Regions from separate parts of the Micromonospora desertarenae genome, predicted to be linked through region 1. Evidence: predicted binding sites of a transcription regulator. Region 1 holds the regulator's gene; the other holds the start of a gene.
What was found. Region 1 encodes HrcA, which represses chaperone genes, less so after heat shock. Its sites were predicted from a motif close to GGTTNGCACNCTCNNNNNGAGNGTGCNAACC; they were not measured.

Region 1 (15,820 bases):
GCTTCCGGCGCGGAAGTCGTACCGCTCGAAGGTCTCCTGGGTGCGGGTGAACCGGTAGGTCGCCCAGTGCATCCGGACCACCGTGCCGCGCTCGTCCCGGGTCAGCCGGAGCAGCTCACCGACCTCCCGGCCGGACACCGTGCGGTAGACGTCCGGCTGGTCCGGCAGCGGCGCGAAGACCGCCGGCGGCTTCCCCGCCGGGTCGTCGGCCCCCCGCGCCCGCAGCGCCCCGTCGTGCCAGGAGAAGACGTACTCGAAGCCCTCGCCCCACCAGCGGCCGAGCAGCCCGCGTACCGCCTCGGGGGCCGGCGGGCCGGGCCGCCACGGCTCGATCTCGGCGGGGTCGTGCTCCACCGCCGCGTCGAGCAGCCGGTGGGTCAGCTCGAACAGTTCGGCGGCGGTGCCGGAGGAGCCGAGCACGGCCGCGCCCATCGCGCCTGCGGTGCCCTCGCCGCCCCGCCGGCCGTAGACGGCGGCCAGGAAGCCCGGCATCGCGCCGTCGTGCCCGACATGCATGATCCGCCGGCCCTGCGGGACCAGGATCAGCCCGAGCCCGAAACCGCCGGCCCAGAGCGTCTCGTCGGTCATCGTCACCGGCCAGCGCATCTCGTCCAGGGTCGCCGGGGCGAGCACCCGGCCGGCCGCGTCGAGCGCCGCGGGATCGGCCAGGAAGGCGGCCCACCGGGCCATGTCCCCGGCGGTGCTCCAGAGCTGGGCGGCCGGGCCGACCGCGCCGAAGTCGGTCGGCGGCTCGGGGTGCGCCTCGTCGGAGTACGCGTCGACCAGGAAGCCCGTCGCGGCCCGCCGGCCGGGCGTCACCGAGGTGTGGGTCAGCCCCAGCGGGGTGAGCACCCGCTCGGTCAGCACCTCGGCCCAGGTGCCGCCGCGCAGCTCGCCGACCATCCGGCCGAGCAGCGCCATGCCCAGGTTGGAGTAGTGGTAGCGACGTCCCGGCGGCAGCACCCGCTCGGCGCGGGCCAGGTCGGCCAGGAGCGCGTCGGCGTCCGGGGCCCGCAGGGTGTCCCAGACGTCGCCGTACGGCTCCCGTTGCAGGCCGGCGGTGTGCGACAGCAGCCGGCGGACGGTCAGTTCGCCGTGCGCCGGCAGGTCGAGGTGCCGGCCGATCGGGTCGTCGAGGTCGAGCAGGCCGTCGTCGCGGCACTGGAGGGTCAGCACGGCGGTGAAGGTCTTGGTGACCGAGCCGATCCGGAACCGGGTCTCCGGGTCGAGCGCGGTGTCGTTGCCGGTCCAGCCGACCGTGCACTGCCACAACGGCCGGTCGGCCCGGTGCAGCGCCGCCGAAACCGCCGGCACCCGCGCCTGCGCCTGCACCCGCCGCACCATCCGCCCGAGGCGGTCCCCCACATCCGTCACCCGGGCAGTGTAAGGAGGCGCGGCGGGCCGGCGGGCGGCGACGGGTCAGCGGCAGAGCATCGGGCCGAGCGGCGCGCCGCCGAGCAGGTGCGCGTGCGCGTGGAAGACCTCCTGGCCGCCGTACGTGCCGGTGTTGAACATCAGCCGGAAGCCGTCGCCGAGCAGTCCCTCGTCCTCGGCCACCGCGGCGGCCGTGGCGAGCACCGCACCGGCCAGCGCCGGGTCGCCCTGGCCGAGGGTGGCCACGTCGGCGTAGTGCTCCTTGGGGATCACCAGCACGTGCACCGGCGCCTTCGGGTCGATGTCGCGGAACGCGAGGGTGGTGTCCGTTTCCCGGACCACGGTGGCCGGGATCTCCCCGGCGACGATGCGGCAGAACAGGCAGTCGGCTCCCATTCGGGCATGTTAAGCGCTGCGCCGGGGGCCGGTGAGCAGGGCCGGGCCGCTGCGGCATGATGGCCGGCGTGACTTCACGGGCGGTACTGGTGACGGGGGGCTCGCGCGGCATCGGGCGGGCGGTGGTCCGGGCCTTCGCGGCCGGGGGCGACCGGGTGGCGATCCACCACCGGGACTCGGCGGAGCTGGCCGAGGAGCTGCGGGCGGAGCTGCCCGGCGACGGGCACGTGGTGGTCCGGGCCGACCTCGCCGACCCGGACGCGGTCCGGGCGATGGTGGACGAGGCCGCGGAACGGCTCGGCGGGCTGGACGTGCTGGTGAACAACGCGGGCGTGTTCGGGCCCGCCGATCCGCCGCACCCGGTCTTCGAGAGCAGCTACGAGCAGTGGCGGCAGCGCTGGCGCGAGGTCGTCGACACCAACCTCCTCGGCGCGGCCAACGCCACCTGGTGCGCCGCCCAGCACATGCGCGGGCGCGGTGGGCGGATCGTCAACGTCTCCTCGCGCGGCGCGTTCCGGGGGGAGCCGGGCAACCCGGCGTACGGGGCGAGCAAGGCGGGGTTGAACGCGATGGGGCAGTCGCTCGCGGTGGCGCTGGCCCCGTACGGGATCGCGGTGGCCACTGTCGCGCCCGGCTTCGTGGCGACCGACATGACCAACGAGCACCTGAAGGCCGAGCGCGGCGCGGCGGTACGGGCCCAGAGCCCGTTCAACCGGGTCGCCCGCCCGGAGGAGATCGCCGCCGCGGTGCACTGGCTCGCCTCTCCCGAGGCCGAGTGGGCCTCCGGCACCATCGTCGACCTCAACGGCGCCTCCTACCTGCGTAGCTGACCGGCCCGGTCGAGACGCCGCCCGCCTCTCGCGCCGCCGCGACCCGGTCGGGGCGCCGGGCGGAACGGCTACCAGCGGTGCAGGCGGGTCGCCAGCACGGCGAGCGCAGCGACGCCGGCCGTCGAGGTGCGCAGCACCGACGGGCCGAGCCGCACCGGGCGGGCGCCGGCCGCGGCGAACGCGTCCAGCTCGGCCGGGGTGATGCCGCCCTCGGGGCCGACCACCAGCACGATCTCGCCGGAGTCGGGCAGCTCGGCGGTGGTCAGCCGGTCGTCGGCCTCCTCGTGCAGCACGAACGCGGCGGCCGCCCCGGCGATCCGCCGGGCCACCGTGCCGGTGGGCTCGTCCGGCGCCCCGGCGACCACCGGCAGCCAGGCCCGGCGGGCCTGCTTGGCGGCCTCCCGGGCGGTCGCCGCCCACTTCTCCCGTGCCCGTACGCCCCGGTCGCCGCGCCACTGGGTCACCGAGCGGGCCGCCGCCCAGGGCACGATCTCGTCCACCCCGACCTCGGTCATCGCCTGCACGGCCAGCTCACCCCGGTCGCCCTTGGCGATGCCCTGCACCACCACCAGCCGCGGGACGGACGCGTCGACGTACCCCCGGGAGCGGATGTCGAGTTCCAGGCTGCCCCGGCCGACGGCGGTGACCACGGCGGTGGCCGTGCCCCCGTGCCCGTCGGCGAGCAGCAGCTCCTCGCCGACCCGCAGGCGCTGCACCGTGGCGGCGTGGTGGCCCTCCGGGCCGTCGAGGGTCAGCGAGTCGGTGGTCGGCAGCGACTCGACCAGGAACAGCGGCGCGGACACGGGATCAGGCTATCGGCAGCGCCGCCGGCCGGGGCGGTGAGGCGGCCGCGCCGCACCCGGGGTGCGGCGCGGCCTGCCGGCCGGCTCAGGCGTGGCCGTTGAAGGCGTCGCGCATCCGGGAGAAGAAGCCGCCCTGCTTGGTCAGCTCGGCGACCTCCTCGCCCCGGGTCTTGGCGAACTCGCGCAGCATCCGCTCCTGCTCGGCGTCGAGCTTGGTGGGGGTGCGCACGTCGAGGTGGACGTAGAGGTCGCCCCGGCCGGTGCCGCGCAGGTGCGGCACGCCCCGGGCGCGCAGCCGCAGCGTGCTGCCCGGCTGGGTGCCCGGCTTGACGTCGACCGTCTCCTCGCTGTCCAGCGTCTTGATGGTCAGCCGGGTGCCCAGCGCGGCGGCGGTCATCGGCACGGTGACCCGGCAGTGCAGGTCGTCGCCCTTGCGGGAGTAGACGTCGTGCGGGCGCTCGTGGATCTCCACGTAGAGGTCGCCGGCGGTGCCGCCGCCCGGGCCCACCTCGCCCTGCTGGGCCAGCCGGATCCGCATGCCGTCCTCGACCCCGGCCGGGATCTTCACGGTCAGCGACCGGCGGGTGCGGACCCGGCCGTCGCCGGCGCAGGTCGGGCAGGGGTGCGGGATGGTGGTGCCGTAGCCCTGGCAGACCGTGCACGGGCGGGCCGAGACGACCTGGCCGAGGAAGGTGCGCTGCACCGACTGCACCTCGCCCCGGCCGCCGCACGCCTCGCAGGTGGCCAGGTGGGTGCCGGCGGCGGTGCCGGCGCCGGAGCAGGTGGTGCAGAGCACGGCGGTGTCGACGGTGATCGGGGCCTCCACGCCGAACGCCGTCTCGTGCAGGTCCAGTTCCAGCCGCAGGATCGCGTCCGCGCCCGGCCGGGTACGCGGCCGCGGCCCGCGGGAGCCGCCCGCGCCGCCGAAGAACGCGTCCATGATGTCCTGGAAGCCGACGAACGGACCGGCGCCGCCGGGGCCCCCGGGGCCGCCCGGGCCCCCGCCGCCCGGTGCGAGCGGGTCGCCACCCAGGTCGACGATCTGCCGTTTCCGGTCGTCCGAGAGGACCTCGTACGCGGCGTTGATGTCCTTGAACTTCTCCTGTGCCTCCGGGTCCGGATTGACATCCGGGTGGTACTGCCGCGCCAGCTTGCGGTAGGCGCGCTTGATCTCGTCGTCGGAGGCGTCCCGGCTCACGCCGAGAATGCCGTAGTAGTCCCTGGCCACTGCGTTCCGTGTCCTCATGTTCGTCTCGCGTTGCGCCGGTCGCCGGCCGGAACCGGCCGTCGGTTCTGCCTGGTCAGTTCTGGGCCAGCAGGTCGCCCACGTAGCGTGCCACGGCCCTCACCGTGGCGATGGTGCCGGGGTAGTCCATCCGGGTCGGCCCCAGCACGCCGAGGCCACCGACGATGGTCGAACCCGGTCCGTAGCCGGTGCTGACCACCGAGGCGGCGCGCAGGTTGTCGATCTCGTTCTCGTCGCCGATGCGGACCCGCAGCGTGCTCGGCTCGACCTCACCGATGAGCTTGAGCAGCACGACCTCCTCCTCGAGCGCCTCGAGGATGGGCCGCAGCGAGCCCTGGAAGTCGAGCAGCCCGCCCCGGGTGAGGTTGGCCGTGCCGGCCAGCGCGATCCGCTCCTCGTGCCGCTCGACCAGCGTCTCCAGCAGCACGGTGGAGAGGGTGGCCATCGCCGGCCGTAGGTCGGGCGTGGCCTCGTCGACCAGCGCCTGCACCAGCGGCGGGGTCTCCGACAGCCGGGTGCCGACCAGCTTCTCGTTGACCAGCCGGCGCAGGTCGAGGACGTCGTCGGCCGGGATCGGGCCGGGCATCTCGACCAGCCGCTGCTCGACCCGGCCGGTGTCGGCGATCATCACGAGCATCAGCCGGGTGGTGGAGATCGGCACCAGCTCCAGGTGGCGCACCGAGGAGCGGGCCAGGCTCGGGTACTGCACGACGGCGACCTGCCGGGTCAGCTGCGCCAGCAGCCGCACCGTGCGGTGCACCACGTCGTCGAGGTCGACCGCGCCGACCAGGAAGCGCTCGATCGCCCGGCGCTCGGCCGGGCTGAGCGGCTTGACCCGGGACAGCCGGTCCACGAAGAGCCGGTAGCCGCGGTCGGTGGGCACCCGGCCGGCACTGGTGTGCGGCTGCCGGATGTAGCCCTCCTCCTCCAGCACGGCCATGTCGTTGCGCACCGTGGCCGGGGAGACCCCGAGCTGGTGCCGCTCGACCAGCGCCTTGCTGCCGACCGGCTCCTGCGTGGCGACGTAGTCCTCGACGATCGCGCGCAGCACCGCGAGCTTGCGGTCGTCGAGACCCATCTCCCCACCTCCTGTCGCACGTCGGCCGGCGGCGCACTGCCGGCGGCGCGGCGCGTCCTGGCACTCGACTGTAGCGAGTGCCAGTCTACGTCGGTGGGCCCGCCGGCGCGATGATCAAGACGGACCGCCGGTGCGGCCGCACCGACCGATCATCCGGACAAGCCGGTCGATGTCGCTCTGGTGTGTCCTTGCCGGCTGCCCCTACCGTGACGTGCATGACCGAACCGCCTCGCCCCCCGGGAGCCGACGGCCCCGGCGCTCCGCCGCCGGATCCGACCGCTCCGTCGGCCGTCCCCGGCCCGTCGGCCGGTGACGAACCCACCGCACCACTGTCCGGGGCGCCGGCCTCGGGCGGCTATCCCCCGCCCGGTGGCTATCCGCCGCCCACCGGTGACCAACCGCCGTCGGGTGGCTACCCTCCGCCAGCCGGCGCGCCCCCGTACGGTGGCTACCCGCCGCCCGGTGGCTACCCGCCGGGGCCCGGCTACCCGGCCGGTGGCGGCTACGGCCCGCCCGCCGGCTACGCCAACAACGAGGACAAGACCTGGGCCCTGATCGCCCACTTCGGCGGCGCGGCCGGCGTGATCGTCGGCGGCGGCCTGCTCGGCTGGCTGGCGCCGCTCATCGCGATGATGGTCCGCGGGCAGCAGTCGCCGAGCGTCCGCGCACACGCCGTCGCGGCGCTGAACTTCCAGCTCACCTGGACGATCGTCAGCGTGCTGAGCTGGGTGCTCACGCTGGTCACCTGCGGGATCCTGTTCTTCGTCCCGATGCTCGTCTGGCTGGTGCCGCTGATCTTCGGGATCATCGGCGGGTTCAAGGCCAACGAGGGCGTGCTCTACCGCTACCCGATGACCTACAGCTTCACCCGGTGACCCGGGCCGGCCGCTCCCCCGGCCGGCTCCGGGCAGCCCGGATCAGGGCAGCAGGTCGCGCACCACGGCGTCGGCCAGCAGCCGCCCGCGCAGGGTGAGCACGGCCCGGCCGGCCGCGTACTCGGGCGCGGCCAGCAGCCCGTCGGCCAGCGCCCGCTCGGCGCCGGCCCGGCCGGCCGCGTCCAGGCCGGCCAGCGGCAGCCCGGCGGCGAGCCGCAGCCGGAGCATGACGTCCTCGGTGTGCGCCTCGTCGGGGGTGAGCACCTCCCGGGCCAGGCCGGGCGACCGTCCGGCGGCGAGCCGCTGGGCGTACGCGGTGGGGTGCTTGACGTTCCACCAGCGCACCCCGCCGACGTGGCTGTGCGCGCCCGGGCCGAGGCCCCACCAGTCGCCGCCGGTCCAGTAGAGCAGGTTGTGCCGGCACCGGCCGGCCGGCGTACGGGCCCAGTTGGAGACCTCGTACCAGGAGAAACCGGCGGCGGAGAGGGCGGCCTCCGCGGCCAGGTAGCGGTCCGCCGCGACGTCGTCGCTGGGGTACGGCAGCTCGCCCCGGCGCATCCGGGCGGCCAGCCGGGTGCCGTCCTCCACGATCAGGGCGTACGCGCTGACGTGGTCGACGCCGGCCGCCACCACCTGCGCCAGCGAGGCGGCGAAGTCTTCCGCGCTCTCCCCCGGCGTGCCGTAGATGAGGTCCAGGTTGACGTGGTCGAACCCGGCGTCGCGCGCCTCCGCCGCGGCGGCGGTGGCCCGGCCGGCGCTGTGCGTACGGTCCAGGATCGCCAGCACCCCGGGCGAGGCGGACTGCATGCCCAGCGAGATCCGGGTGTAGCCGGCCGCACGCAGCGTCTTGAGCGACTCCGGGGTGACCGACTCCGGGTTGGCCTCGGTGGTCACCTCGGCGTCGGCGGCCAGCCCCCAGGTGCGGTCGATGCCGTCCAGGATCCGGGCCAGGTCGTCGGCGGGCAGCAGGGTCGGCGTGCCGCCGCCGACGAACACCGTGTCCACCCGCGGCGGCGGCGCGTCGCCGAGCACCCGGGCGGCGAGCGCCAGCTCGGCCAGCACGGTGTCGGCGTAGCCCTCCCGGCTCGCGCCGCCGCCCAGCTCCGCCGCCGTGTACGTGTTGAAGTCGCAGTAGCCGCAGCGGCTGGCGCAGAACGGCACGTGCACGTACACGCCGAAGCCACGCGCGCCGACCGCGCGGGTGGCGGTGGCGGGCAGCGAACCGTCGGCGGGGACGGGTTCGCCTTCTGGAAGGACGCCGGGCATGGCCACTAGTGTGCCCGCATGACCTCTCCCGACGCGCTGGTGCGGGTCGCCACGGCCCGTGGGGTGACCACCCTCACCCTGGACAGCCCGCACAACCGCAACGCGCTCTCCACCCCGCTGATGACCGAGCTGCTCGCCGGCCTGGCCGCCGCGGTCGCCGACGACGCGGTCCGGATGATCGTGCTCGACCACACCGGCCCGGTCTTCTGCTCCGGCGCCGACCTGAAGGAGACCGCCGCCGCGTACGCCAGCGGAACCGTGCCGGCGGGCATGCTCGGCGACGTGCTGGCCGCCGTCTGGGAGTGCCCGAAGCCGGTGCTCGCCCGGGTCGCCGGGCCGGCCCGGGCCGGCGGCCTCGGCCTGATCGCGGCGGCCGACCTGGCCGTCTGCGCCGAGGAGGCCACCTTCGCCTTCACCGAGGTGCGGATCGGGGTGATCCCGGCGGTGATCTCGGCGACCGTGCTGCCCCGGCTGCACCCGCGGGCGGCGGCCGAGCTGTACCTGACCGGGGACACCTTCGACGGCCGGCGGGCCGCCGAGATCGGCCTGGTCACCGCCGCGGTGCCGGCGGACGGGCTGGACGCCGCGGTGGCCCGGTACTGCGACTCGCTGGTGCGCGGGGCGCCGGCCGCGCTGGCCGGGGCGAAGCGGCTGCTGCGCCGGCCGGCCGCCACCGACCTGCGCGCCGAGATCGCCGACCTGGCCGGGATCTCCACCGGCTTCTTCCTCTCCGAGGACGGCCGCGAGGGCGTCCTGGCGTTCCGGGAGAAGCGTGCCCCGCGCTGGGTGGCCGAGCTGGACGGGGCGGCGGAGGTCGCCGGCTGAGCGAGGCACGCTCCGCTTCGCCGACGGCCCGGTGCCGCCCGGTGGTCCGGACGACCAGGTGAGACAGCGGCTGGACGGGGAACTTCCGGTCACCCGTCAGGGGCGGCGCATCCGGCGGGGCGGGGCTGAACCGGTCGGACGACCCGGAGTGGCCGTTCGGGGACGTACGCTTGTCGCGCTGTCGAACAGGGGGTGTGGGTGCGAACTCGGGCAGTCGTGGCGGGTGGAGTCGTCCTCGTGCTCGTCGCCGTGATCGGGATCCTGTACGTCGTCCGGCAGTTCGGCGAAGGCCTGCGGCTGCCGCTGGCCAGCCGCACCTGCACCGTCCAGGCCGACGGCAAGGTGGCGCTGGACGCCGACCAGATGGCCAACGCGGCGACCATCGCGGCCATCGGGATCCAGCGGGAGATGCCGGAGCGGGCGGTGGTGGTCGCGCTGGCCACCGCGTACCAGGAGTCCGGGCTGCGCAACCTCGACGGCGGCGACCGCGACTCGATCGGGCTGTTCCAGCAGCGGCCGAGCCAGGGCTGGGGCACGCCGGCGCAGATCAGCGACCCCCGCTACGCGACGAACCGGTTCTACGCGGCCTTGAAGAAGGTGCGCGGCTGGGAGCGGATGCGGGTCACCGACGCGGCGCAGAAGGTGCAGCGGTCGGCCTTCCCGGAGGCGTACCAGAAGTGGGCGGACGAGTCCCAGGTGCTCACCCGGGCGCTGCTCGGGCACGCCACCGGCGCGGTCGCCTGCTCCGTGGGGCGGGATCCGGCGATGCGGGGCACTGCCGCGACGGCGGCGCTGACCCGCGGCCTGACGCTCGACTGGGGGCTGGCGGCGTCGGCCGCCGCCACCGACCTGACCGGCCTCAGCGTGCCCGCCGCGGACCAGCGCGGCGGCTGGCGGTACGCGCACTGGCTGGTCTCCCACGCCGGCGACCACGGGGTGAAGCGGGTGCGCTTCGGCGGCCTGGAGTGGACCGCCCGGGGCGGCACCTGGAACCCGGTGACCGACGGCTCGGCGGAGGAGTCCCGGGTGGTGGCGGAGGTCTTCGCCGAGGGGTGAAGGACCCCCGATCTCCTTACCGGCAGTCACCGCACAAACCGGCATTTCCGACGATAGCCCCACCGCAGGTGGCCGGGGTATACGCACCGCACTCGTACCACTGCCCTTGGTCCGGCTGGCGCGCTCCGCGGCGAGTCGGGCATTCCCGCCCGCCCTTGCAGCGCGTTACGATCGGCGGCCTGTGCCAGCAATGGTTTCGCCTCATGGGGAGGGGTACGACGTGGCGTTCGACTACGGCGACCGGACCGGTTACGAACCGATCAGCGACACTGACCGTAAGGAGTTTCACGAGCAGGGCTTCCTGCTGCTACGGAACGTCCTGACGGAGGACCACCGGGCGGCGCTGGAGGCGGCGGTCGACCGTGTCTACGCCGAGGAGAAGGCCAAGGGCAACACCACCAAGGACGGCACCCTGCACCTGCTGGGCTTCCTGAACCGGGACGAGCTCTTCGGCGACCTGCTCACCCACCCGATCGCCTTCCCGTACATGTGGGGCCTGGCCGGGTGGAACATCTACAGCCACCACAACCACCTCGACGTGACCCCGCCGGCGCTGGAGCCGGAGAAGCCGTACTGGGGCTGGCACCAGGACGGGTACCGGCAGAACTCCGACCCGGAGACGATGGACCCGAACCTCCCCCGGCCGATGTTCTCGCTGAAGGTCGCCTACGTGCTCTCCGACCTGTCGGAGACCGGGCGCGGCGCCACCAAGGTCATCCCGGGCAGCCACCTGTGGAACTCGCTGCCCCGCCCGGCTGACACCACCGTGCACAACCCGGACCCGGAGGGCACGGTGGAGATCACCGCCAACCCGGGTGACGCGTTCATCTTCGACCGCCGCCAGTGGCACTCCCGGTCGACCAACCTGTCGACCATCACCCGCAAGATGCTCTTCGTCGGCTACACCTACCGGTGGATCCGCCCGCTGGACGAGCTGCACATCGACAAGGACGGCGAGTGGTGGGCCAACCGCACCCCGGTGCAGCGCCAGCTCTGCGGTGAGGGCACGCACACCGCCAACTACTGGGGCATCAACTGGGACGGCTACATCGACGACGAGATCCCGCTGCGCAAGGAGCTCAAGGAGCGCGGTCTGCTCGACCGCAGCATCCCCTGGCTGCGCTGACCCGACGCCGAACGGGCCCCTCCCTCGCGGGACGGGGCCCGTTCCGCTTCGCACGGCCCCGCACGCGGGACGCGGGGTGGGTCAGCGGGGGGTGCGGCCGGCGAGCCGGCGGCGCGCCTTGTCCCGGATCGACTCCGGCAGGTCCGCCGCGTCCAGCAGCCGGGGCAGCAGCTCCGGCTCCAGGTTCAGCGCCCGGAACACCTCGCCGATGGTCACCCCGTGCGCCGGGCGCTCGACCACCTCGACCGGGTCTCCCGCCCCGACCTCGCCCTCGCGCAGCACCCGCAGGTACGCCCCGGGCAGCGCGCGCACGGTGAACCGCTTGATCAGGTCGGGCAGGCCCCAGAAGCCGGCGAACGTGGTGCACGGGGTACGCGGCTTGGTCACCTGGAGCAGCACCGAGCCGATCGCCCACTGTTCGCCGATCACCGCCCCGGTCACGTCGACCGCGGAGGTGGTCAGGTTCTCGCCGAAGCCGCCGGGCCCGATCGACCGGCCCAGCTCGGCGGCCCACCAGGCGGCGTCCTCCTCGGCGTAGGCGTAGACGGCCTGGTCCGGCCCGCCGTGGTGGGCCCGCTCGCCGATGAAGTCACCGGCCACGCCCTCGGTACGGATCAGCACCGGGCCGTCCACCGGCCGCTTGTCGATGCCGCTGCGGCCGCTCGGATCGCCCGCCCACTCCGCCTCGGTCACGATGCCGAGGTTCACCGCCGCCAGCCTGCCCGTCATGGTGATCAGCCTAGTCGGGCCCGCCCCGGCACCCTCTTCCGAGATCCACTCCGGCCGCACGCCGGGGCTGCGCCGCCCCGACGCTCAGCCCTTCACGGCGCCGGCGACCAGGCCGGAGACCATCCGGCGCTGCACCAGCAGGAAGAAGATGATCACGGGCAGGGTGAACAGCGTGGAAGCGGCCATCACCGGGCCCCACGCGGTGTCGTCGCGGCCGAAGAAGAAGGTCATCGCCACCGGCAGGGTGTAGCGGTCCTGGTCGTTGATGAAGGTCAACGCGAAGATCAGCTCGTTCCAGGCGGTGATGAACGAGAAGATGCTGGTCGCCACCAGCCCGGGTGCCACCAGCGGGAAGAGGACCTTCCGGAAGATCTGCGCCCGGCTGGCCCCGTCGATCGCGGCGGCCTCCTCCAGTTCCTTGGGCACCGCGGCGACGAACCCGCGCAGCATCCAGACCGCGAACGGCAGCGAGAAGCCCAGGTAGGTGAGGATCAGGCTGGGCAGCGTGTTGTAGAGCCCGAGCCGCTGGATCATCAGGAACAGCGGGATGACCAGCGCCTCCAGCGGGATCATCTGCACCACCAGCAGCATGATCAGGAAGCTGGTCCGCAGCTTGAACCGGAACCGGGCCACCGCGGTGGCGGCGAGCAGCGCGACCAGGCCGCTGAGCAGCACGGTGGAGACCGCTACCAGCGCGCTGTTGAGGAAGAAGTCGGCGAAGGTCACGCCGGGGATCAGGTTGCCGGTGAGGATCTCCCGGTAGTGCGCCAGGGTGGGCTCGCTCGGCACCGGCCGGGGCGTGCTGGAGAAGATCTCCGAACTCGGCTTCAGCGAGGTGGCGATCATCCAGTAGACCGGGAAGGCCGCGAAGAGCGCCACCAGCAGACCCGCGCCGTTGAGGGCGATCCGCTTCACGCCTGCGCTGCGCCCGCGTCGCGTCACGCGTCCTCCTCCTGCTTGAGCACCATGCGGACGTAGAAGCCGGTCACCACGAGCAGGATCAGGGTGAGGATCACCGCGATCGCCGCGCCCAGACCGTACTTCGGCGGCGGCGAGAACGCCTCGGCGTACGAGTAGATGGAGAGCATGAACGTCGGCCGGTCCTGGGTGCCGCCGGCGAGCACGAACTGCTGGGTGAAGACCTTGAAGTCCCAGATCGTCGAGAGCACGATCAGGATCCCGAAGACCGGCCGCAGCAGCGGGAAGGTGATCCGCCAGAACACCTTCCAGGGGCCGGCCCCGTCCACCCGGGCCGCCTCGTGCAGCTCACTCGGTACGCTCTTCAGCCCGGCCAGCACGCTCACCGCGATGAACGGGAACGAGTGCCAGACCACCACCAGGGTCAGGATCGAGAAGAACAGCAGCGGCGAGTTGAACCAGCCGTAGCCGGTCCAGTCGCTGCGGCCGAACAGGCTGGTGGAGAGCCCGTCGGGCAGGGCGTTGAAGAGCCAGGTGACCAGGCCGCTGGTGTCGTCGAAGATCCACTTCCAGACGATCGTGCCGGTCAGCGCCGGGGTGGCCCAGGCCAGCATCACGCAACTGGCCACGAACGCGGCCATCTTGCGGCCCAGCCGGTTGAGCAGCAGCCCGACCAGGGTGCCGAGGATCATCGTCAGCACCACGTTGGCGACCGCGAAGAGCACCGTGTTGCGCAGGACGGTGAGGAAGAACGGATCGCCGATGATCTCGGCGTAGTTCTCGAAGCCCACCCACGGCCACTCCCGGTCGCCGCGCAACTGGCGGACGTTGTTGAGCCGGAAGAAGGACATCGCCACCACCTGGCCGAGCGGCCAGAGCAGCAGCACGGCGATGATCACCAGGCAGGGCAGGAGCAGCAGGTACGGGAGGCGGTCCACCCGGCGACGCCGCCGCGCGGGGGTCTCCCGCGCGGCGGACGTCTCCGGCACCTCGGTCAGCGTGGTCACTTGGCGTTGAGGATGCTTTCCATCTCCGCGGCCGCGTCGGCGGTGGCCTTCTCGACCGTCTTCTGACCCTTGATGACCGAGCTGTTCATCGCCTGGGTCACCGTCTTGGTCCGGCTGACCTCCACCCACTTCGGGGTGAGCGGCGTGAGCTTGGTGTTCTGCATAGCGGTGGCGAACGGCGCCATGATCTTGTCGCTGGTGTACTTGTCCCCACCGACCAGGTCCTGGTAGACCGGGAAGAAGCCCAGGCTCTCGGCGAACGCCGCGTCGTTCTTCTTGCTCAGCAGCACGGTCAGGTAGTCCCAGGCCAGGTCCTGCCGCTCGCTGTCCTTCCAGACGGCGATGTCCGAGCCGCCGGCGAAGGCCGGCGCGGGCTGGCCGTCGGGGCCGGGGATCGGGAACGTCCCCCAGACCTTCTCGATCTCCGGGTTGTCCTTCTTGATCGCGCCCTGCTGCCAGCTGCCGCCGAACGCCATGGCCGCCTTGCCGGTGGCGAACTGGGTCCGCGCGTCGATCTCGTTCCAGCCGGCCGCGGCCGGCGGGGCGACCTTGTGCACGGTCACCAGGTCGGTCCAGAACTTGACAGCCTTCTGGGCCTCCGGCGTGTTGTAGCCGGACTTCCAGGAGTCACCCTGCTTGGTGGCGATCTCCGCGCCCGCGCCCCAGAGGAACGAGTAGAACGGCAGCTCGGAGTTGCCGGGCAGGGCGATGCCGTAGGTGCCCGGCTTCTTCGCCTGCACGGCCTTGGCCGCGGCGACCAGGTCGTCCCAGGTCTTCGGCACCTGCACGCCGGCCTCGGCGAACCAGTCGGTGCGGTAGTAGATGCCGCGCACGCCCGCGTACCACGGCACGCCGTACTGCTTGCCGTCGAGCTGGGCGTTCTGCACCAGGTCGGGGAGGATGTCCTTGCCCTCGGCCCAGCCGCCGAACTTGCCCGTCAGGTCGGCCAGCGCCTCCTGGGCGGCCCAGCCCTGGGTCTCGGTGTTGCCGAGTTCGGTGACGTCCGGGCCCTCACCGCCGGCGAGCGCCGCCTGGAACTTCTTCGGCGCCTCCAGCCAGGGGACGTACTGGACCACGACGTCGGTGTCCGGGTGCTTCTGCCGGAACTCGGTCTCGACGCCGTCGAGGAACTTGGTCTGCGCCTCGCTGCCCTCGCCCATCATCCAGACCGTCAGTTTGCTGTTGTCGGCCGCCGCGTCGTCGTCCGAGCCGCCGCAGCCGGACAGCACCATCGCGGCCGAGGCCACGACGGCGGTGACCGGAGCCAGCCGCTTCCACCTGTTCACGCCATATCTCCCTCGCGCCGTTCTGGCATTAACCTTCTCCGCCGCACCTTAGTAGGAAAAATTCCTTTACGACAGTGGACGCTCGGCGGAAGCGAGGCGACCGTATCGCAGGCCCGGCTCCGGGGACAGCCGGGCAACGGGGCGAATCAGGGCGTACGCAGACGAACGGGCGCCCGACCTGCCGGTCGGGCGCCCGTCGTGTTCAGGCTGTGCGGATTTACCGGTGGGTGACGCCGCGGCGCCGGCCCACCCCGGCCACCAGGGCCACGGCGACCGCGGCCAGCAGGACCTGCAGCAGCAGCTCACGCCAGTCGATACCGGCGGTGTCGGCGAAGCCCGAGGCACGGGCGATCACCGTGCCGAGCAGTGCGGCGCCGACGCCGATCAGCATGTGCAGCCAGATCGGCATGTTCTGGCGGCCCGGCACGGCCAGCCGGCCCAGAGCGCCGACGATCAGACCAACGATGAGCGCAGTGATGATGCCCCAGACGGTCAGCTCCACGGTCGCCCTCCTTCAATGGGTGTCTCTGACGATGGGTGGTGTTCGTGTCGCGCCCCCTGATTGCCCGATGCCCCGGAAAACCAAACCGACCTTCGGGGGCAGGGCGCCGCGAGCGGCACCAGAACGGGACGTACCACCGGAGAGCCGGCGCGCGGCGCCGCCGCACCCGGTGCACGGCCGGCGACCCGGCGGTACGGCCGCCCGTGCCCTCGCGCCCGGCCCGGCGACCGGGACGCGGACGGGCGCCCGACCTGCTGGTCGGGCGCCCGTCCGCGGTTCAAGCTGTTACGGGATTACCGGTGGGTGACGCTGCGGCGTCGGCCCACGCCGGCCACCAGGGCCACGGCGATGGCGGCCAGTACGACCTGGACGAGCAGCTCGCCCCAGTCGATGCCGGCGGTCTCGGTGGCGATGCCCATGGCCCGGGCGAGCACCGTGCCGAGCAGCGCGGCGCCCACGCCGATCAGCATGTGCAGCCACATCGGCATGTTCTGGCGGCCCGG
Region 2 (15,820 bases), on a different contig from region 1:
GGTGGGCGACCGAGGTCCACAGCGGACCGGTCGCCGATCCGACAGCGCCGCAACCTTCCCCCGCGACCACGCGTCTTGCGTGTGCCAAGGCCCGGACAGCCGGGCCGTACACGGGGGAGGAACCCATGACCCAGATCGCTCGACGCCGGATCCTGGCCGGGGTCGCGGCCGGCCTGCTGACCGCCGCGCTCGGCGTCGCCAGCACGCCGGGTGCGGCCACCGCGGACCCGGGCCGGAGCATCCGCCTCTGCGCCCTGCGCCCGCTGGCCTACCCGGCGGACTCCTACCGGGCGTCGGCCGACGCCATCGACCCGAGCGGCCGGTACATCGCCGGTTCCGGGCTGCGGACCACCGGTGGCGTCAACCAGCGGCTGCTGCTGGTCTGGGACGGCGGACGGCTGACCACCGTCGAGTCCGCCATCGCCGACACGGTGGTCGACGTCAACTCCAGCGGGGTGGTGGTCGGCAACGGCTGGGAGAACAGCATCGGCCGGCCGTGGCGCTACCAGGCGGGCCGGGTCGAGTTCCTGCCCGTGGTGCCCTCGTACGGCATCTGGGTGACCGGGATCAACGGCGCCGGTGACATCGTCGGGTACGGCACCTCCGCCACGACGAACGAGAGCTTCCCGCTGCTGTGGCCCGCCGCCCGACCGGGCACCGTCGAGGTCCTCGACGCCCCCGCCACCGGGCAGACGGACGGGATCACCGAGGAAGGCACCATCGTCGGCACGGGCGGCTCGTTCACCGAACCCACCGGCTGGGTGCGCACCCCGGACGGCGAGGTCCGGGAGCTGACCGTCCCGGGTGCGCGGTCAGCGCGTGTGCTGGGCGCCGGCGGCCGGTACGCGATCGGCTGGGTCGACCTCGGCGGCCCGAACACCGTCAAGGTGCGCTGGGACCTGACCAGTGGCGCCAGCATCGGCATCGACCCCCGGTTCGAGTGGCTGACCGACGTCAACCGGCACGGCGTGGTGGTCGGTGGGGACCGGATCAGCCGGGGCACCGGCTCGGTGGTCCTGCCGGGCGGCGGCACCGGCGTCGGCATCGGGGCCACCGCGATCTCGGACAACGGCATCGTGGTCGGCTTCCAGAACGGCACCCGGATCAGCCCGGTCCGCTGGACCGGCTGCTGACGCGGCACCCCGCTCGCGGGAGGTGGCCCGCGACCGTCGTCCGGCGGTCGCGGGCCACCGGCGGGTCAGCCGACGGGTGGGCCGATCCGCAGGACGCGCCGGGCCCGCCGCCGGTCCAGCCAGTGCGGCGCCGGCGGGTCGGTGGGCTCGGCCCCGGTGACCAGGTCGAGCAGGATCAGCACCCAGAAGCCGGCGGCGCTGCCGATGTTGCGGGCCCGACCGGGTTCCGGCGCGCCCGGCGGGAGCACCACCTGCGCCCACCGCCAGGCGATCCAGGCCACCTCCGGGTCGGGGTGGGGCTCCCCGCGCCGGCTGAGCCGCCGGACCTCGCGGCGGGTCGCGGCCGGCAGCCGCCACCAGCCTCGCAGCGCCGTCATCCGATCGTCTTCGGCGGGTCGCGCCGCCATCGCCTCACCGGAGTCCATGACCGGCAAGGATAGGTCGCCGCCGCACCCGGCCGGCCGGGTCAGAACCAGTCCTCGCGCATCTCCAGGGTGGTCCGGTCCAGGCTCTCCAGCAGGTCGAACTGCGGGCCGGTACGGGGCAGCTCGTACCGGAAGAAGTACCGGGCGGCCTGCCGCTTGCCGGCGTAGAAGGCCACGTCCTCGGCGGTGTCGGTCGGGCCGGTGGCGGCGTCGACGGCGAGCAGCTGCTCCAGCCACATCCAGGCGATCACCACGTGGCCGACCGCCTCCAGGTAGACGCTGGCGTTGGCCAGCGCCAGCTCCGGATCGCCCCGCTCCCACAGCCGCCGGGTCACCAGGGCGACCCGGTCCAGCGCGGCGCCGAGCCGGGCGGCCAGCTCGGCGGGCTCCCCCTCGGCCTTCCAGGCCCGGGCGACGGTGGCCCGGACGGTGTCGACCAGCAGCGCCAGCCCCGCCCCGTCGCGCATGGTCACCTTGCGACCGAGCAGGTCCAGCGCCTGGATGCCGTGGGTGCCCTCGTGGATCGCGTTGAGCCGGTTGTCCCGCCAGTGCTGCTCGACGTCGTAGTCGCGGGTGTAGCCGTAGCCGCCGTGCACCTGGATGGCCAGGTCGTTGGCGGCCAGGCACCACTGCGACGGCCAGCTCTTGGTGATCGGGGTGAGCACGTCCAGCAGCAGCCGGGCCCGGTCCCGGTCGGCCTCGGCGGGCGCGGTCCGCTGCTCGTCGAGCAGCCGGCCGCAGTAGAGCACCAGCGCGAGCGCGCCCTCCACGTAGCTCTTCTGCGCCAGCAGCATCCGCTTCACGTCGGCGTGGGCGACGATCGGCACCTGCGGCGCGGTCGGGTCCTTGTCGGCCACCGGCCGGCCCTGCGGGCGCTGCCGGGCGTACGCCAGGGACTTCAGGTAGCCGGTGTAGCCGAGCGCCGTGGCGCCGGCGCCCACCCCGATGCGCGCCTCGTTCATCATGTGGAACATCTGCGCCAGCCCCTGGTGCGGCTCGCCGACGAGATAGCCGACCGCCCCGGCGCGCCCGCCCGGGCGGTGCACCCCCTCGCCGAAGTTGAGCAGGGTGTTCGTGGTGCCCCGGTAGCCCATCTTGTGGTTCAGGCCGACCAGCACCACGTCGTTGCGGGCGCCCAGCGCGCCGGCGGCGTCCACCAGCACCTTGGGGACGATGAACAGTGAGATGCCCTTGACCCCCGGCGGGCCGCCGGGGATCCGGGCCAGCACCAGGTGCACGATGTTCTCGGCGAGTTCGTGGTCCCCGCCGGAGATCCACATCTTGGTGCCGTGCAGCCGGTACGTCCCGTCGTCCTGCGGCTCCGCCCGGGTGGTGATGTCCGCCAGCGAGCTGCCGGCCTGCGGCTCGGACAGGCACATGGTGCCGAAGAAGCGGCCCTGCACCATCGGCCGGACCCAGGTGTCGACCTGCTCGGCGCTGCCGTGCGCCAGCAGCAGGTTGGCGTTGCCCAGGGTGAGGAACGGGTACGCCGAGGTGGCCACGTTGGCGGCCTGGAACCAGGCGGAGCAGGCCGCCGAGACGGCGTGCGGCAGTTGCATGCCGCCGACCGAGGAGTCCAGGCTGGCGCCCAGCAGCCCGGTCTCGGCGAACACCTCCAGCGCCGCCTTGACCTGCGGGATCAGCCGCACCCGCTGGCCGTCGAAGGTCGGCTCGGTGAGGTCGGCGGCCCGGTTGTGCGGGGCGAACCGCTCGGTGGCCACCCGCTCGGCGAGGTCCAGCGCCGCGTCGACGGTCTCCCGCGAGTGCTCGGCGTAGCGGGGCCGTTCGGTCAGCCGCACCACGTCCAGCCACTCGTGCAGCAGGAACCTCAGGTCACGGCGGGAGAGCAGGGTGGACGGCACGGGTCTCCTTCCTCGGCGGGCCGCCGGCACCGCGATCCGGTCCGGCCACCCGTCCGCAGCTCATCCTGACCGATCGCGCCGCCCGACGCAGCAACCGCGCGTCCGTGCCGCGCCCGCGCCGGATCCGCTCGGGCCGGCCCGCCCCCGTCCCGCCGGGCCTGCCCGCCCGCCGCCCCCGTCGGCTACACCGGCCGCCAGGACGCCGGGTCGTCCCACCCGTCCACCAGCCGGAGGGACGCGGCCAGCTCGAGCGCGCCGGTCCGGCCGCCCACCGCCGCCTGCCCCGCCACCGTCTCCGGGTTGACCTCGGCGACACAACCGGTGCAGCCACCGGGCAACTCGCCGACCCGGTAGACGCCCGTACCGTTGGAGAACTCGTCGGCCATGGCCCGCCGGCCGGCCACGGTGAGCCCGGCCTTGAATTCGCCGTCCTTGAAGATCCCGTTGCTCACGCCGAGCATGTAGTCGGAGCGGACCTCCGCCGAGCCGACGTTCTCCGGCAGCACGTACCGCAGGCTCGCGTCCAGCCACCCGCCCCGGAACGTCCGTATCTCGGTGCCCTCCAGGACCGCTCCCCCGGGGGCGGCGACCGACGCGAAGGGCACGGTCACCGGCCGCTCCTCCCAGACCAACCCCTCGGCGATCTGGCGGGCGAGTTCCTCCGGGCGGTCGTACTCCCAGACGCTGATCGCGATCCAGCCGTCCGGGGCGTACTGCCAGGAGAGCACGGCAGCGTGCTGGTGGGTGTAGAAGAACGCGGGCTTGCCGTTCACCGGCGCCACGGGCGCGCCGGGCAGCGGAACCTCTGGCGGGGGACCGCCCATCCGCCGGTCCTCGACCCGTTCCCGCTCGTTGAAGAAGACGTCCACCCCCCGGGCACCCATCCGGACGGTCACCGACGCGGAGAACGCCATGATCGGGCCCGCCTCGACCGGTCCGCCCGGGCTGATCGCGTCCGGCACACTCGCGTTGACAGTCACCATCCGGACGTCCGTCTCGTAGGTCTGGTGGCCCACGTTCGGGGGCAGCGAGCCGAGCCGGAACGGCTGGCGGGTCGGGTCGAACCGCTCGGGCGCGACGGTGGGCGGCCCGGCCGTCGGTGACGCGCTGTCGGCCGGCGGGACCGTCCGCGCGGCCCGGGGGCCACCGGCGAGGACGGTCCCGCCGAGCAGCGCGACCACGGTCAGCACGGCGGCCGCCCCGGCGACGGCGAACCGCCGCCGCCGCAGCATCCGCTGGCCGCCGGTGACCAGCTCCTGCGCCGGCACGCCGCCGGGCGGCAGTTCGTCGGCCACCCGGTGCAGCAGGAGGCGGACCGCCCGCTCCTCGTTGTCGTTCACCGCGCCACTCCCTCCGAGTCCGTGTCCACCGGCAGCCAGCGGCGCAGCGCGGCGAGGCCCCGCGCGGTCTGGCTCTTCACGTTGCCCGTCGAGCAGTCGAGCACCGCGGCGGTCTGCTCGACGGAGAGGTCCGCGTAGAACCGCAGCACCAGCACGACCCGCTGCCCCGGCGGCACCGACGCCAGCGCGCGGCGCAGCGTCACCGCGTCCACCACGGCCTCGTCCGCGCCGGGTGGATCACCGCGCGGCACCGGTTCGGGCGTACGGTCCAGCAGCCGCACCCCCCACCAGCGGGACCGCCGCTCCTCCTGGAAGACGCGCACCAGCATCCGGTGCACGTACGCCTCGACGTCGTCGGCGCCCCGCACCCGGGGCCACTTGAGGTAGAGCTTGGTCAGCGTCTGCTGCACCACGTCGTCGGCCCGATGCTGGTCGCCGGTGAGCAGGTAGGCGGTGCGGCGCAGCTTCGGGGTGGTGGCCGTGACGAATTCGACGTACTCGTGCCGTTGTGTCGCCTGCATCCATCACTCCCGTCCGCCGCCGTCACCGTAGGGATGGGCGCGGCCCCCGATCCGGTTGCACGCGCCCGCGACGGGTCAGCCCAGCTGACCGACCAGGTGGTCGACCAGGTCGCGGGGCAGGCCGTGGGTGTCGTGCAGCCAGCGGTAGTCCTCGCCGGTCAGCGGCCCCCGGGAGCGCCGCCGGGTGACCACCGGCCGGCCCCGCCGCAGCAGCTCCCGGAACCGGCGCTCCTCGTCGCCGAACACGTCGCGCACCTCGCCGACCCCGGTACGCTGCCCGAACCCGTCGAGGGTGTGCCGGATCGGCTCGGTCGGCAGGTCGCCGAGGCTGCGGGACGCGTCGTCGCGCCACAGCGTGGTGAGCACCCGGCGGACCAGCCGGCGCAGCACGTATCCCTGGCCGGTGTTCGACGGGCGCACGCCGTCGCCGACGACGACCACGCCGGAGCGGAGGTGGTCGCAGACCTGGCGCAGCGGCACCTCGTCCAGCCGCCACAGGCCGCCGACGCCGCGTACCCACGGTCGCAGGCCGTCGCATTCGAAGACCGACCGGGTGCCGCCCAGCACCATCTCCAGCCGCTCCAGTCCCATCCCGGTGTCCACGTTGGGCTGCCGCAGCGGCTCCAGCCGGCCGTCGTCGTGCCGGTGGTAGCGCATCTGCACGTGGTTCCACACCTCCATCCAGCGCTCGTCGGTGCCGGGCGTGCCGCTGGGCGGGCCGTCCCCGGTCCAGACGAAGATCTCCGAGTCCGGCCCGCAGGGTCCGGTCGGGCCGTTGGACCACCAGTTGTCCTCGCCGCGGGTCAACTCCACCGGTACGCCGAGTTCCGCCCAGGTCTCCAGCGAGACCCGGTCCGGTCCGAGCTGGTCGTCGCCGCCGAACACGGTCGCGTGCAGCCGGTGGGAGTCGACCCCGAAACCCTCGCGCAGCAGCTGGTGGCCCCAGCGCAGGCTCTGCGAGACGTCGTAGTCGCCGAGCGACCACGAGCCGAGCATCTCGAACACGGTCAGGTGGGTGCGGTCGCCGACCTCGTCCAGGTCGGTGGTGCGCAGGCAGCGCTGGACGTTCACCAGCCGGCGGCCCAGCGGGTGCGGGCGGCCCGCCAGGAAGGGCGTCAGCGGGTGCATCCCGGAGGTGGTGAACAGGACCGGGTCACCCGGCGGCGGGATGAGCGAGCTGTCCGGGACCGGCAGGTGTCCGCGCTCGCGGTAGTAGTCGAGGAAGGTGCTGACGATCTGGTCGCGGTTCACGGCGGTGGCCTTTCGGGTCGTGACGACCGGAAAGGGTCCGCTGGCGCGGCAAGGGCTGCCCCGGAGCGCGAAGAAGCCGGCGGACCGTTTCCGGTCGCCGGCGAAGGGGTCGGGAGATCAGGCGGCGGCGACCGACGAGCTGGCAGCTCGTGCGGCCGCGGCGATGCGTCGGCGCCTGGACTCCATGCCCCCGACTGTACGTCGCCCGGGCGCCGCCGCCCACCGGGTTTCCGCCGGCGCCCGCCCCTCCCCGGGTGCCGGCGAGCCGACCGCGGGCCGGGGTCGGCCCGCCGGACGGCACCGCGGGTGCCGGATCAGCCGCCCAGGGACGGCGCGAGGACCCGCGCCGGCCGGTCGTCGGCCGGGCTCGGGTCGGCCGGGCTCGCGGCGGCCGGGGTGCGGTTGGGCAGGGAGAGCCGGAAGACCTTCCTCCAGGCGGAGAAGACCTGCCGGGGCAGCGACCCGGTGGTGTAGCGCAGCCCGTACCGGTCGAAGAGGGCCCGCACCTCGGGGGCGATCTCCTGGTAGCGGTTGCTCGGCAGGTCCGGGAAGAGGTGGTGCTCGATCTGGAAGGACAGGTTCCCGGTCATCAGGTGCAGCAGCCGGCTGCCGCTGATGTTCGCCGACCCGAGCATCTGCCGCAGGTACCACTCGCCGCGGGTCTCCCCCTCGATGGAGCGCTTCTCGAAGGTCTCCACGCCCTCCGGGAAGTGCCCGCACATGATCACCGAGTGGCTCCACAGGTTACGGATCAGGTTCGCGGTGAAGGTGGCGGCCAGGGTGCTGAGGAACGACGGCCCGGACAGCAGCGGGTGCAGCACGTAGTCCTTCAGCACCTGCCGGCGGATCTTGCGCCCGACCGCCTTGGCCCGGGCCCGGAACTGCGGGTCCCGGTGCCGCCCCCGCTGGAGGTTCTTGCCCAGCTCCAGGTCGTACGCGGCGATGCCGTACTCGAAGAAGCACGCGTTGAGGAAGTTCCACAGCGGCTGGCCGAGGTGCATCGGGTGCCACGGCTGGTCCTCGTCGACCCGCATGATGCCGTAGCCGAGGTCGTTGTCCTTGCCGACCACGTTGGTGTACCGGTGGTGCAGTTCGTTGTGCGAGTGCTTCCACTGGTCCGCCGGCGAGACGTGGTCCCACTCCCAGGTGGTCGAGTGGATCTTCGGGTCGCGCATCCAGTCCCACTGGCCGTGCAGGACGTTGTGCCCGATCTCCATGTTCTCCAGGATCTTCGCGACCGCGAGACCGGCGGTGCCGACCACCCAGGCCGGCGGGAAGAGCGAGAACAACAGCACCGCCCGGCTGCCCAGCTCCAGCCGCCGCTGGGTGGTGATGACCCGGCGGATGTACGCGGCGTCCCGCTCGCCCCGGCTGGCCACCACCCGGTCGCGGATCGCGTCCAGTTCCCGGCCGATGGTCTCGATGTCCTCGGCCGTCAGGTGCGCGATCGGGTTGTCGGGCTTCTTCTGCAGCACAGTCATGTCGGGGCTCCGATCAGAGGTCGAGGTCGCAGGGCCCGGCGGCCGCGGACACGCAGGTCTGCACGAGCACGCCGTCGCCGGGCACGGCGGTGGTGAGCTGGCCGTTGCGCAGGTCGCGGACGGCCCCCTGGCGCAGCGGGACGACGCAGCCGAAGCAGATGCCCATCCGGCAGCCCGAGGGCATCAGCACCCCGGCCCGCTCGCCGGCGTCCAGGATCGGGGTGGCGCCGTCGGCCTCGACGGTCACCGCGGCCCGGGCGAAGGTGAGCGTCCCGCCCTCGCCGGGGGTCACCACTGTCGGCCGGAACCGCTCGGTGTGCAGCCGGTCGGCGCACCCCCGCGACGTCCAGTGCTCCTCCAGCGCGTCGAGCAGGCCGACCGGCCCGCAGGCCCAGGTCTCTCGGTCGAGGTGGTCGGGCACCAGGGCGTCGAGGTCGGCGACGCCGAGCAGGCCGTCGGTGTCGGTGTGCCGTTCCACCAACCGGATCACCCCGTCGGCGGCGAGCCGGCGCAGCTCGGCGCCGAAGATCACGTCGGTCGCGGTGGGCGCGGAGTGCACCACGACCACGTCCGCACCGGCGAGCGCACCCGCGCGCAGCATCCCCATCACCGGGGTGATCCCGCTGCCGGCGGTGAGGAAGAGGACCCGCCGCGGGGCCGGTTCCGGGAGCACGAAGTCGCCCTGGGCCTGGTCGAGCTGCACGACCGTCCCGGGTCGCAGCCGGCGGACGAGGTGGTTGCTGACCAGCCCGTCGGGGATCGCCTTGACCGTCACGGTGATCGGGTCGGCGCGCCGGCCGGGCGCCGAGGTGACCGAGTAGGCCCGCCACTGGCGTACGCCGTCGACGTCGACGCCGAGCCGCACGTACTGCCCCGGGGTGTGCCCGCGCCAGCCACGGCCCGGCCGGATGACGAGCGTCGCCGCGTCCGGGGTCTCCGGGCGGACGGCGAGGATCCGGCCGCGCAGGTCCGCCGAGCGCAGCGGCGCGACCAGGTCGAGGTAGTCCTCGGGCAGCAGCGGGGTGGTGACCGCGGCGGCCAGCCGGAGCAGTCCGCCCCGGACGGACCGCTTTGCCCGAGAGGCGGGGACTGTCGTGGTCATACCTCGATGGTCGCGGCGCCCTGGCATAAAATCTTGGCCCAGGCGGGTGAAGCGGTCCCGCATTCTTGTGCGGAGGGAACAACTCGTGACGGAGGGTACCGGGGCGACGCACCGCGCGGCCCGGCTGGAGCTCGACGAGCGGGTGGCCGACGCGCTGCGCGACCGGCTGCCGCTGCTCGCCGAGCGTACGGTCTCCGCGATCACCGCCGAGGTGCCCAGCTACTCCGGCGCCCTCACCGGCCAGATGCGCGCCAAGATCGCCAACGCGGTGCAGATCGCGCTCGGCACCTTCCTCCAGCTGATCGAGCGGCCCCGGACGGCCGATCCGAGCACCCCGCTGGTCCCCGCGCTGGAGGCCGCGTACGCGCTGGGCAGCGGCGAGGCGCGCTCCGGGCGGAGCATGGACGCGCTGCTGGCCGCCTACCGGGTGGGCGCCCGGGTCTCCTGGCGGGAGATGGCCGCCACCACCGTCGAGGGCGGGCTCGCCGCGGCGACCGTCGCCGAGTTCGCCGAGCTGATGTTCGCCTACATCGACGAGCTCTCCGCCGCGAGCGTCGCCGGCCACTCCGACGAGCTGGCCAGCGCCGGGCGGGCCCGGCGGCGCAACCTGGAACGGCTGACCCAGCAGTTGCTCACCGGCGAGCCGGAGGAGGTGCTGCTGCGCAGCGCCGAACGGGCCGACTGGCCGCCGCCGCAGACCCTCACCGTCGTCCTGCTGCCGCGGGCCAACCTGCGCTCGGCGCTGGCGCTGCTCGACGAGCACACCCTGGAGAGCGCGGAGGACCTGCCCACGGCGGAGCCGGACGCGGAGCTCGCCGTGCTGCTCGTCCCGGACGCGCACGGCGACCGGCGGCGCCAGCTCGCCCGGGTGCTGCACGGCCGGCGGGCCGTGCTCGGCCCGGCCCGCCCCTGGACCCGGGCGGCGTACGCCTACCAGCGGGCCGTGCGGGCACACGCGCTCGGCATCGACCACCCGGCGGACGGCGCCGCGCTGGACACCGAGCAGCACCTGGCCGAGCTGCTGCTCGGTACCGACCCGCAGGCGCTGGCCGACCTGCGGGCCCGGGCGCTGGCGCCGCTGGCCGGGCTGCCACCGGCCACCGCCGACCGGCTCGCCGAGACGCTGCGCTCCTGGCTGCTGCACCACGGCCGGCGCGACGACGTGGCGGCCGACCTCTTCGTCCACCCGCAGACCGTCCGCTACCGGATGGGCAAGCTGCGCGAGCTGTACGGCGACCGGCTCACCGACCCGGCCAGCGTCCTCGACCTCACGGTGGCCCTGGCGTTCCGGCAGCCGCCCGGGCCCGACGCGGTGGATCGGGTCTGATCCCCGGATCGGGTTGCCGAGCCGGTGGTGTTGGTGCTATATCCGGGATTAGCAGTCCAACCCTGTGAGTGCTAACGGTACCGGGGACGGGCGGTGGGCCCTGCCGTGCGCGGTGCGCGCCGGCCGGGGTTGCCGTCGCGGGCGCCGCCTGACCGCCGGACCGGTGTGTGCGGAGGGCAAGTAATGGCAGCAAAGATGATCGCGTTCGACGAAGAGGCGCGCCGCGGCCTCGAGCGGGGCATGAACCAGCTCGCCGACGCCGTGAAGGTGACCCTCGGCCCCAAGGGCCGCAACGTCGTGCTCGAGAAGAAGTGGGGTGCCCCCACCATCACCAACGATGGGGTGAGCATCGCCAAGGAGATCGAGCTCGAGGACCCGTACGAGAAGATCGGCGCCGAGCTGGTCAAGGAGGTCGCGAAGAAGACCGACGACGTGGCCGGTGACGGCACGACGACGGCGACCGTCCTGGCCCAGGCCCTGGTTCGTGAGGGCCTGCGCAACGTGGCCGCCGGCGCCAACCCGATGGCCCTGAAGCGGGGCATCGAGGCCGCCGTGGCGCAGGTGACGGAGAACCTGTTGCAGCAGGCGAAGGAGGTGGAGACCCGCGACCAGATCGCCTCGACGGCGACGATCTCCGCCGGCGGCGACGCGGCGGTGGGCCGGGTGATCGCCGAGGCGATGGACAAGGTCGGCAAGGAAGGCGTCATCACCGTCGAGGAGAGCAACACCTTCGGCCTGGAGCTGGAGCTCACCGAGGGCATGCGCTTCGACAAGGGCTACATCTCGCCGTACTTCATGACCGACCCGGAGCGGATGGAGGCGGTGCTGGACGACCCGTACGTCCTCATCGCCGACTCGAAGATCTCGGCGGTGAAGGACCTGCTCCCCCTGCTGGAGAAGGTCATGCAGGCGGGCAAGCCGCTGCTGGTGATCGCCGAGGACGTCGAGGGCGAAGCGCTGGCCACGCTGGTGGTCAACCGGGTGCGGGGCACCTTCTCGTCGGTGGCGGTGAAGGCGCCGGGCTTCGGTGACCGCCGCAAGGCCATGCTCGCCGACATGGCGGTGCTCACCGGCGGCCAGGTGGTCAGCGAGACCATCGGGGTGAAGCTGGAGAACGTCACCCTGGACATGCTGGGCCGGGCCCGCAAGGTCGTGGTGACCAAGGACGAGACCACGATCGTCGACGGTGCCGGTGACGCCGAGCAGATCCAGGGCCGGGTGAACCAGATCCGGGCCGAGATCGACAAGAGCGACTCCGACTACGACCGGGAGAAGCTGCAGGAGCGGCTGGCCAAGCTGGCCGGTGGCGTCGCGGTGATCAAGGTCGGCGCGGCCACCGAGGTCGAGCTGAAGGAGCGCAAGCACCGCATCGAGGACGCCGTGCGCAACGCGAAGGCCGCCGTCGAGGAGGGCATCGTCCCGGGTGGTGGTGTCGCGCTGGTGCAGGCCGGCAAGACCGCCTTCGACAAGCTGGACCTGACCGGCGACGAGGCGACCGGGGCGCAGATCGTGCGGTCGGCGCTGGAGGCGCCGCTGCGGCAGATCGCCCGCAACGCCGGCCTGGAGGGCGGCGTCGTCGCGGAGAAGGTCAAGACGCTGCCGGACGGGCACGGCCTGGACGCCGCGACCGGCGAGTACGTCGACCTGCTGGCCGCGGGCATCATCGACCCGGCCAAGGTGACCCGCTCGGCGCTGCAGAACGCGTCGTCGATCGCGGCGCTGTTCCTCACCACCGAGGCGGTCGTGGCGGAGCGGCCGCAGCAGGAGAAGAAGACGCCGGCCGCCGGCGCGGGCGACCTCGACATGTGAGGCCGCGGCCGGAGGCCGGGTGATGGGTCGGATGTCCCGCCGACCGGCGGGACGAGTCACATCGGAGGTGATGTTCACATGGCACTGATGAGCTGGGATCCGTTCACGGCGCTGGCCCGGCTGGACAGCACGTTCGATGAGCTGATCCGGCAGAGCTTCGGCACCCGGACGCAGCACTACGTGCCGGGCGTCGACATGGCCACCGACGGTTCGGACGTGGTCATCAGCATGGAGCTGCCGGGGGTGCACCCGGACGACGTCGACATCGAGGTCGTCCCGGGCCGGCTGACGGTCTCGGGTGAGCGCCGGGACACCCTGGACCAGCAACGTGGCCGGCTCCTGGTTCGGGAGCTGCGCTACGGCACCTTCCGGCGCAGCTTCCAGCTGCCCGACGGGGTCGACGCCGACCGGGTCGAGGCGCAGTACGACAACGGGGTGCTGGCCATCCGGGTCAGGGACGTGACCCGGCCGATGGAGCAGCCCCGGAAGATCGCCGTCCGGTCGGCGGCGCCGGTCCGGCAGATCGAGGGCGCCGACGCCGCGGCCGACCACAGCCGTCAGGCGGAGACGTCCACCGCCTGACGCGCCCGCCGGTGCGGATCGGCGACCCATCGCAGCAGCGCCCGGGGTGGTGGCCGGCGGTCACCACCCCGGGCCGGCCGGACCGGAAGGAGTTGCTCGCCATGCGTTCACGGTCACCTCTCGGCGCCGTCGCCGGCCTGCGCGGCGCCCGGTCGCGCCGGGCCGACCCCGACCAGTTCGGCGGTCTGCGCGTCGACGACGTCATGACCCCCGATCCGGTCACCGCCGTACCGTCGGCGTGGCTCGCCGCGTTCGTGGAGCACACCGTGCTGTGCCGGCCCTTCTCCACCTATCCCCTGGTCGACCTGGACGGGCGCTTCACCGGCCTGGTCACCCTCAACGACATCCGCGCCGTCCCGGCCGACCGGCGCTGGTGGACCCGGCTCGGCGACATCGCCACGCCCGCCGACGAGGCGGTCACCGCCGCCCCCGGTGAGCCGCTGTCCGCGCTGGCGGCCCGGATCGACGCCCGGGACCCGGCGTGCCGCGGGCGGGTGGTGGTGCTCGACGACCACCGCCGGGTGGTGGGCGTGATCACTCCGAGCGATCTGGCCCGCGCCACCCTCCGTGCCGAACTCGGCACCGCCCCGGGCACGCCCCGGCGTCGTCCGCCTGCCCGGACGAGCGAACCGCCGGCCGCCGCCGGCGACCGCCTCCTGCCGGCCTGACGCATCGGGTACGCCACGTCGCCCGGTGACCGGCCCGCCGCGGCGCGAGGTCGACGTGGGACGGTCCGGGATCCCCCGGCAGCGACACCACGGGCGGGCCGGACGGCCCGCCCGCCCCGCTCAGGCGACGTGCTCCCGGTACCGGGCGATCGCCTCGTCCAGCACCGCCCGGCCGGGCCGGGACCAGACCTCCTCGGCGAAGACCTCCACCTCGATCGGGCCGGTGTAGCCGGCGGCGTCCACCGCCTCGCGGAAGCGCCGCAGCTCGACGCAGCCCGCCCCGGGCAGGCCCCGGCCGAGCAGCACGCCGGCCGGCAGCGGCGTGACCCAGTCGGCGACCTGGAAGCAGGCGATCCGCTCCGCCCGCCCGGCCCGGGCGATCTGCGCCCACACCTGGTCGTCCCACCACAGGTGGTACGTGTCCACCACCACGCCCACCGCCTCCGGCGGGTACGGCTCGGCCAGGTCCAGCGCCTGGCCGAGGCTGGCGACCACGCACCGGTCGGAGCAGAACATCGGGTGCAGCGGCTCGACCGCGAGCCGTACGCCCGCGGCCAGCGCGTGCGGCACCAGCGCGCCGACCGCCTCGCCGACGTGCGCCCGGGCGGCGTCGAGGTCCCGGCTGCCGGCCGGCAGCCCGCCGGAGACCAGCACCAGCACCGGCGCGCCGACGCCGGCCGCCTCGTCGATCGCCCGCCGGTTCTCGTCGAACCAGCCCGGCGCGTCGAAGAAGCCACCGCGGCACAGCGAGGTGACGGTGAGGCCGGCGTCCCGGACCAGGGCGGCGGCCGCCTCGACCCCGTACGCGGACAGGTCCTCGCGCCACAGCCCGACGTTGCCCACGCCGGCGTCCACGCAGCCGGCGACCAGGTCCGGCAGCGGCCACCGGCGGGTGGTGGCCGAGTTCAGCGCGAACCGCTTCACTGCGCCACCCCCGCCGTGGTCAGGAACGCCCGCGCGCGGTGGGCGGCCAGGTCGGCGTCGGGCAGCAGGCCGGCGGCGTCGGCGAGCCGCAGCAGCCGGCCCAGGTGCGCCGGCGACCGGCCCGACTGGAGGCCGCCGACCATGGTGAAGTGGTCCTGGTGGCCGGCCAGCCAGGCCAGGAACACGATGCCGGTCTTGTAGTAGAAGGTCGGTGCGCCGAACAGGTGCCGCGCCAGCGGCAGCGTCGGCGCCAGCAGCCGGTCGTACCCGGCCAGGTCACCGTTGTCGAGGGCGCGCAGCGCGGCGGCCGCCGGCGGGGCGATGGCCGCCAGCACGCCGAGCAGCGCGTCGGAGTGGCCCCGCGCGTCGCCCCGGATCAGCGCCGGGTAGTTGAAGTCGTCGCCGGTGTAGAGCCGCACCCCGGCCGGCAGGCGCCGGCGCAGCGCCACCTCGAACGCCTCGTCGAGCAGCGACAGCTTGATCCCGTCGACCTTGCCGGGGTGGCCGGCGACCAGCGCCAGCACGGTCTCCGCGGCCCGCGCCGGGTCGGCGTCACCCCAGTAGCCGGCCAGCGCCGGGTCGAACGCCGGCCCCAGCCAGTGCAGCACGACGGGCCCGTCCGCGTCGTCGATCAGCCGGCCGTAGACGTCGAGGTACTCCTCCGCGGAGCGGGCCGCGGCGGCCAGGTGCCGGCTGCACATCAGCACCGGCCGGGCGCCGGCCTCCTGCACGTCGGCGAGCTGTTCGGCGTACGCCTCGCGGATCTCGTCCAGAGTGGCCGGGCCGGCCGGCAGCTGGTCGGTGGCGACACCGGCGCAGATCGCGCCGCCCTCGGCCCGGGCCGCCGCCGCCGAGCGCCGCACCAGCTCCCGCGCGGTCGGGTAGTCCAGCCCCATCCCCCGCTGGGCGGTGTCCATCGCCTCGGCCACCCCGAACCCGTACGACCACAGGTGCCGGCGGAACGCCAGCGTCGCGTCCCAGTCGACGGCCGCCGGCGCGCCCGGCACGTTCTCGGCCCGCGGGTCGGCGACCACGTGCGCGGCCGCGTACGCCACCCGGCTGGTGAACGGCGCGCCCGGGGTGGCGTGCTCGCCGCCCGCCCCGGAGAGCGTGTACGCCCCGTCGGGCAGCCGAACCGTGTTGCTCATGCCGGCACTCCGCTTCGCTCCGTGCCGCCATGAGGCACCACCGCACCGAGCCCGATGATCCGCTCGCTCCGCTCGCTCATGCCGCCAGCTCCGGGATCTCCACGCGCCGGCCCTCCCGCGCGGACAGCAGGCCCAGCTCGGCCAGTTGCACGCCGCGCGCGCCGGACCACAGGTCCCAGCTGTACGGGGCGTCCTCGGCGACGTGCCGCAGGAACATCTCCCACTGCGTCTTGAACCCGTTGTCGTA

Region 2: groL (chaperonin GroEL) is a predicted target of HrcA. The motif match lies at 10,489-10,519, and genes of this name have one in related genera.

Annotation. Positions count from the first base shown of each region.
Region 1 covers NZ_JAXCFQ010000021.1:54,187-70,006, reverse strand. The annotation lists gene SM577_RS30210 (serine hydrolase domain-containing protein) at 1-1,374, opposite strand, end outside; gene SM577_RS30205 (histidine triad nucleotide-binding protein) at 1,420-1,770, opposite strand; gene SM577_RS30200 (SDR family NAD(P)-dependent oxidoreductase) at 1,839-2,600, shown strand; gene SM577_RS30195 (16S rRNA (uracil(1498)-N(3))-methyltransferase) at 2,669-3,403, opposite strand; gene dnaJ (molecular chaperone DnaJ) at 3,489-4,631, opposite strand; gene hrcA (heat-inducible transcriptional repressor HrcA) at 4,705-5,727, opposite strand; gene SM577_RS30180 (DUF4870 domain-containing protein) at 5,943-6,602, shown strand; gene hemW (radical SAM family heme chaperone HemW) at 6,645-7,868, opposite strand; gene SM577_RS30170 (enoyl-CoA hydratase-related protein) at 7,887-8,693, shown strand; gene SM577_RS30165 (hypothetical protein) at 8,886-9,749, shown strand; gene SM577_RS30160 (phytanoyl-CoA dioxygenase family protein) at 9,970-10,875, shown strand; gene SM577_RS30155 (MOSC domain-containing protein) at 10,957-11,604, opposite strand; gene SM577_RS30150 (carbohydrate ABC transporter permease) at 11,689-12,519, opposite strand; gene SM577_RS30145 (carbohydrate ABC transporter permease) at 12,543-13,529, opposite strand; gene SM577_RS30140 (sugar ABC transporter substrate-binding protein) at 13,526-14,815, opposite strand; gene SM577_RS30135 (GlsB/YeaQ/YmgE family stress response membrane protein) at 15,033-15,317, opposite strand; gene SM577_RS30130 (GlsB/YeaQ/YmgE family stress response membrane protein) at 15,611-15,820, opposite strand, start outside.
Region 2 covers NZ_JAXCFQ010000009.1:156,925-172,744, reverse strand. The annotation lists gene SM577_RS19920 (hypothetical protein) at 126-1,133, shown strand; gene SM577_RS19915 (hypothetical protein) at 1,199-1,558, opposite strand; gene SM577_RS19910 (acyl-CoA dehydrogenase) at 1,600-3,420, opposite strand; gene SM577_RS19905 (hypothetical protein) at 3,603-4,760, opposite strand; gene SM577_RS19900 (SigE family RNA polymerase sigma factor) at 4,757-5,281, opposite strand; gene SM577_RS19895 (alanine--tRNA ligase-related protein) at 5,357-6,532, opposite strand; gene SM577_RS19890 (fatty acid desaturase family protein) at 6,847-8,013, opposite strand; gene SM577_RS19885 (ferredoxin reductase) at 8,027-9,115, opposite strand; gene SM577_RS19880 (PucR family transcriptional regulator) at 9,201-10,442, shown strand; gene groL (chaperonin GroEL) at 10,626-12,251, shown strand; gene SM577_RS19870 (Hsp20/alpha crystallin family protein) at 12,339-12,833, shown strand; gene SM577_RS19865 (CBS domain-containing protein) at 12,935-13,501, shown strand; gene SM577_RS19860 (sugar phosphate isomerase/epimerase family protein) at 13,622-14,425, opposite strand; gene SM577_RS19855 (DUF993 family protein) at 14,422-15,573, opposite strand; gene SM577_RS19850 (Gfo/Idh/MocA family protein) at 15,650-15,820, opposite strand, start outside.